One region of the Paenibacillus sp. JT22N1 genome, then DNA from elsewhere that is predicted to be linked to it. Evidence: a T-box and tRNA genes for the amino acid it is inferred to sense, from the RefSeq annotation. Region 1 holds a T-box; the other holds one or more tRNA genes.
What was found. The T-box of region 1 lies ahead of leuS (leucine--tRNA ligase). A T-box ahead of a tRNA ligase gene usually reads a tRNA of that ligase, here a tRNA-Leu.
Positions count from the first base shown of each region.

Region 2: it encodes a tRNA-Leu, which carries the amino acid that the T-box ahead of leuS (leucine--tRNA ligase) is inferred to sense. The anticodon was not compared.

Region 1 is NZ_JCAUAW010000003.1:533,039-536,172, reverse strand. It holds gene AC58UU_RS08790 (CvfB family protein) at 1-655, shown strand, start outside; gene AC58UU_RS08785 (class I SAM-dependent DNA methyltransferase) at 657-1,415, shown strand; T-box leader at 1,484-1,759, shown strand; gene leuS (leucine--tRNA ligase) at 1,848-3,134, shown strand, end outside.
Region 2 is NZ_JCAUAW010000001.1:511,564-514,697, forward strand. It holds gene AC58UU_RS02365 (hypothetical protein) at 1-234, opposite strand, end outside; gene AC58UU_RS02370 (hypothetical protein) at 391-651, shown strand; gene AC58UU_RS02375 (adenosylcobinamide amidohydrolase) at 641-1,411, shown strand; gene AC58UU_RS02380 (hypothetical protein) at 1,440-1,619, opposite strand; tRNA gene AC58UU_RS02385 (tRNA-Leu) at 1,769-1,852, shown strand; gene AC58UU_RS02390 (Bax inhibitor-1/YccA family protein) at 2,048-2,701, shown strand; gene AC58UU_RS02395 (hypothetical protein) at 2,798-3,022, opposite strand.

The DNA of each region.
Region 1 (3,134 bases):
AGATATTCACCCTAGATTTGGATATTTTCTGGAAATGGGACTGGGTCGCAACCTATTACTTCCCTACCGACATGTACCGGAGCTAGAAGAGCTGCGTCCACAAGTAGGAGATAAGGTATTTGCCACATTAGCTCACGATCGGCAAGGACGTTTAATCGCTAAGCTGGCTCTGGAAGAGGATCTGGCTCCTCTTTGCGTTCGTGCACCCTCGAGTTGGAGTAATCAGTGGGTCAAAGCACGTGTGTACAGACCGCTTCAAATTGGCACCTTTGTCATTTGCGAAGCAGGAGTCCTTGGCTATGGTGTTATTGGACTTATTGCTGCTCCGGAACGGACACGCTTGCTGCGTGTAGGCGAGCTGGTTGAAGTACGAGTCGCATTCGTTCGTGAAGAGGATGGGCGGGTCAATGTGTCGATGCGGCTCCCGAAGGAAAAAGGCCGCGATGAAGATGCAGAGACCATTTTGAGTGTCCTCCAAGAACGACCAGGGAATGCGATGCCATTTTCGGATAAAACGTCGGCAGATGTCATCAAGGATCGGTTTGGCCTTAGTAAAGCGGCTTTCAAACGCGCGTTAGGCAAGCTTATGAAGGACGGGCTCATCTATCAGGAAGATGATTGGACCTATCTGAAGCAAGAGGAGACGCAAGGTTAGCATGAGTTACGAAAAATTCGCATACACCTATGATCGCTTGATGAATAGCATGCCATATGAAGATTGGCTTCGTTTCGTGAAAGAAAGCTTCGAACGATTTAGTATGAAACCATCTACAATTGTTGATCTGGGCTGTGGTACTGGGAATTTAACGATTCCTTTAGCCTTGGAAGGGTACCAGCTGACGGGTATTGATTTATCTGAAGACATGCTGGCAGTCGCTGAGCAAAAAACGGGGGAGTACAAAAGTCAACTGCGCGGTGGCGCCATTCATTGGGTACAACAGGATCTGCGTGAATGGGACCTCGGTGAACAAGTTGATGTGGCGCTTTCGATCTGTGATAGTCTCAACTATTTGTTAGAGGAAGAAGATATCGTTGATGCTTTCCGTCAAACTTTTGAGGGGCTTAAGTCAGGCGGGCTTTTCCTTTTCGATGTGCATACTCCTGAGCAATTGTTCGCTTATGCGGAATCTCAGCCCTTTTTCCTGAATGAAGAAGATGTTGCTTACATTTGGACAAGCGAGTTGGATGAAGAGAGAGTGCAGATTGAGCACGAGTTGACCATATTTGTCAAAGATAGCGGAAAGGATACTTTCCGACGCATCGATGAAACTCATCAGCAGCGGGCTTATTCTTTGCAATGGCTTAAGCAAATGCTGCTTGCTGTCGGTTTCGCAGAGGTACATATGGCCGCCGACTTTACTTGGGAGCAACCTACCTCTATGACGGAGCGAGCTTTCTTTATTGCAAAGAAATAACGGCAATGAAGTCAATAGCGGCTTGACAGTGCGGCATTATTTTACATATAATCAAAGCTAATTAGATGATTAAAGCTTAGAAGAGGAATAGTAGCTTGTACAGCATCTTTCAGAGAGCCGGATGTAGGGTGGAAGCCGGTAGATGTCAGTCTTGTGAACTCGCCTTGGAGCTAGAAGGTAAATCACCATTTAAAGTGAAGAGACTTTGAGCTACGCTCAAAGATCCCTATATATGGTGCTAGCTGGATCGTCTCACCCGCGTTAAGGGGCAGAGTGAACACAGGCAAAGAATGTCTTGTGTTAACTAGGGTGGTACCACGGGAATCTAACCTCTCGTCCCTAGCGATATCCGCTAGCGATGAGGGGTTTTTTGGCGCTTATAGCGCTTTTGAATCATGAAGAGGATGGCTGTACACAGGGAGGATTTTGCACATGACACAGGAAATTAAAGAAACCAAAGAAACAAAAGAGCAGCAGGGCTATAATCCACAAGCAATTGAGCCGAAATGGCAGGCTTATTGGGATGCGAAGAAAACGTTTAAGGTGCTTGAGAATTCGGATAAGCCGAAGTTTTATGCGTTGGATATGTTCCCTTACCCATCTGGAGCTGGTCTGCATGTAGGACATCCGGAAGGCTACACAGCGACTGATATCGTTTCACGTTTCAAACGGATGAGAGGCTTTAACGTACTTCATCCAATGGGATGGGACGCTTTCGGACTTCCTGCTGAACAGTACGCACTGGATACGGGAAATGATCCGCGAGAATTCACCAAGAAGAACATTGATACATTCCGTCGTCAAATTAAATCACTAGGCTTCTCGTACGATTGGGATCGTGAAATTAGTACAACAGATCCTGAGTATTACAAATGGACACAATGGATTTTTATCCAGTTGTACAATAAAGGACTCGCTTATGTGGATGAAGTGCCCGTAAACTGGTGTCCTGCACTGGGTACTGTTCTTGCAAATGAAGAAGTGATTGACGGTCTTAGCGAGCGCGGTAACCATCCCGTTATTCGTAAGCCGATGCGTCAATGGATTCTGAAAATTACCGAGTACGCTGAACGTCTACTTGAAGATCTTGAGGAGCTGGATTGGTCCGAAAGTATCAAAGATATGCAGCGCAACTGGATTGGTAAATCAACAGGCGCAGAAGTCCAATTTGCCATTGATGGATACGATGAGAAGAGTCTGACGGTGTTCACTACACGTCCAGATACATTGTTTGGCGCTACGTACTGCGTTCTGGCACCTGAGCATGAGCTTGTAGAGCAAATTACAACAGGAGATCAAGCAGCTGCCATTAAGGAATACCAAGAAAAGGCTTCTCGCAAAAGCGATCTTGAGCGTACGGATTTGGCAAAAGACAAGACAGGTGTTTTCACAGGGGCGTATGCTGTCAATCCGGTTAATGGCGAGAAAGTGCCAATTTGGATTGCTGACTATGTGCTTGGAGGTTACGGTACGGGAGCCATCATGGCTGTTCCGGGACACGATCAACGGGACTGGGAGTTTGCTAAACAGTTTGATTTGCCGATTATCGAAGTCGTGCAAGGTGGAGATATTGAGAAGGAAGCTTATGCAGGGGATGGCGAACACGTCAATTCCGGTCCGATTAATGGCATGAACATCGAACAAGGGATCAGTCATATGATCGCTTGGTTGGAACAGAACGGCAAAGGCCGCGGCAAAGTAACCTACCGTTTAAGAGAT
Region 2 (3,134 bases), on a different contig from region 1:
TTCAGTTAAATAATAATCGTATTCCTGGTTGACCTCATTGGAGTAATAAACTTTCCAAGGAAGCCATGAAGTTGCGTAGCTGCCTTGTGAGGAGTTATCGGTTTCCTCGAAAAGCTCTTGAAGCTTATCAATTTCTTCTTCGGTTGCCGAGATCTCGAATTCGAAATTAAGTGCTCCTTTGTCTTCCAAAACTTCCCCCGTGCCTACGTTAATGTAGTACGTTTTTTTATCCACTATAGAACCTCCCATGGAGTAAATTTGCTTTTTTGTGTTAGCTTTGATTCGTCATTAGTTAAGTTAACCTCAGTAAAGCGGTTTTATGTAAAGTTTGATCTAAATGCGAATTGGTGTATGCTAAAGAAGTACATATGAATTGTTGGAGGTAAGATGATGATATCTGAAGAACAGCTTGATCAATATAGAGTTGATAGCACATTATTGCGTGTTATTCGTGACGTTAGCCCAACCAATGATGTGCGTGGAATCGTAGTTGCTTGGGATGATGAAAGCGTGTTAATTCGCAAAAAAAACCGCAAGGTAGTCAAGCTCGCACGCAATTATATCTATCAACCATACGAGAACGAAAGACCTCCTGAATTCATGCTTCCACAGGATCCCATCGAACCAGATGGCGTTTCTGATGACGAATAAGGATGCATGGATGGGATCCATGAAGGTTCCTATCTCTGGTATTCGAATGGACTTGGTTAGTTCTCACCAAGGTACGTACATGCGAATTTGCAGCGAAAATCCGCTGCGAACGCTGAACTCTTCACCGTGGGGCGGTGGATTCGGCACGCATAAGGTGATGATGAATCGGCAAGTGGACAAGCTGTATAATGAGGCTGATCCGCTTCGTGAGATGGACGAATTCATCCAGCGTGAGGGTTTGAATCCCCAAGAAACAGCGGGTATGCTGACCGCGGCGAAGGTAAAGGACGTTGGCTACAGCAGCTTTACCTGGGAAACGGGCGAAGACGGTGATATCAGCGAATTCGGTCAGAAACTTGCGATGAAGCCAGAGCATGAGGCCCTTCATGTTTGTTCTTGGGTTACGGTGGGGCTGGGGAATAAAGCAAGAGCAGGAGCTGAACTCCCTGCCGCTTCCCTTTACCCTGGAACGATTAACACGATTGTCGTTATCAACGGTTGCTTAACCGATGCGGCTATGGTTAATGCTGTTATTACGGCAACTGAGGCCAAAGCTGCGGCTCTTCAAGCATTAGGTGTCCTCGTTGAGGATCAGCCTGCGACAGGAACGACAACCGATGCTGTACTTATTGCTGCAACTTGCCGAGGCCAGACCTATCGTTACGCGGGTACAGCGACTGCTTTAGGTTACTTGATCGGAAGAACGGTATACGAAGCCATCATGCATTCCGGTCAATTGTATGAACAAACGCCCTACTAATCCGTGTGGATAAGTAGGGCAATTTTAGTTAAGTTCTACGGAAAACTCCGTAGGCAGCAGCGGTTGCAATCGCGCCTAGTCCAGATTCATCCTCATCTTCACTTTTGAAATTAGGATCATGCACAATGGCTTCAGCTTCACCTTCTGTGAGATCCCTTTGATTGCCTGTATATTTCGGTTCCAAGGCGTTGATTTCTTCCTCATTCATAGGTCATTCCTCCTTTGCGAATAGGGTTAGGAGTGAAGGGAGGAATTATTCACGAATTGTAAAAAGTACCGTTGACTAGCTCTCATTTCCCATGTTATATTAAGTTTTGTCGCAGCTAGTATGACTTTGTTCATAGAGCAGCCGTATACGCGATCATGGCGGAATTGGCAGACGCGCACGGTTCAGGTCCGTGTGGGCTTACCCCCGTGGAGGTTCGAGTCCTCTTGATCGCATACCAAGTAACAACCCCTTCAGATACGTCTGAAGGGGTTGTTTTGTTTTTATTAAACCATGTTCGCCTTTTTCCATAAATTTGGGATGTGTATTGAGCCTAATGTTTTAAACGCATAGGTGTATAGCGGCTTTCATGAAAACTAGGTATAATACATAGTATAGATTGTACATCATTACAAAGGGGCTGATGTTTCATGGATAGAACGATTACGGTTACACATTCTGGTAGTTTTGCTCATGTGCTTCAAACGTTTGCAATTTCCTTGCTGGTTTCCTTCCTAGGGACATTGATCGGTGCAATTGTCGTTCCACCGTCGATGATTATGCTTTTCATCATTGCTGAGGTAGTCATGCTGGTGGCAGCAATCATCATTCGTGTTCGCGGCAAACATATCGGGTACGGCTTTCTTTATGCATTTACTGCGATTTCAGGGGTTACCCTGTACCCAGTCATTATGGCGTATGGCGGTATGCTGGGGGCAAACGTTGTATCTGGTGCGTTCTTCGCTACTGCAGCAATTTTCGGCGGACTTGCCTTCTATGCTCATCGTTCGCAGCGTGACTTCAGCTTCCTAGGCGGCTTCTTGTTTGCAGGAACGATTGGGCTTGTGCTCATGAGTGTGGTCGGTATGTTCGTTAACTTTGGTTCCGCGATGAATCTAGTATGGTCGATGATCGGCATCTTGATATTCAGTGGTTGGGTTCTCTACGATGTGGCTCAATACCGAAACGGTGTATCCGCAGAAGAGGTTCCACTCGCAGCATTAAATATTTATCTCGATTTCATTAATCTCTTCTTGTATATCCTGAAGTTCCTAGCATCAATTGTTGGGTTAAACAGGGATTAAACAGATCGTCAGAACATCGAAAAGCACTTTCGTATCTCACCGTAGGGTGGGAATCGAAGGTGCTTTTTTGCTTGAAAGCTATCTTAGGAGATCGAGCTAAGGCTTGACCTGAACTTGAACGGAATGAAAATAGGAGATATCTCCACGGAAGCTTCGATTAATTTCGAGCAGGGTATGCATGATTTGGATGAGTTCAGCATGGTTCAATCGAACGCTAGCTGTTTCCTCCTGCTCGGTTCTGCTCAATTTGACCTCGAGTAGATGATTGGATTCATCCATTTGAATCTCTAGCTGCTCCGTAAGCAGCATCTGTTTCCACATCCAAGCCAACACCTCTCTCTCTACTTGCTCTAGTGTATGCTTGGATTACATGAATAGAAGTGTAAGACTAAGCTATGGTCAATGGATTTTAATGAAACAAGCACGATTTGTA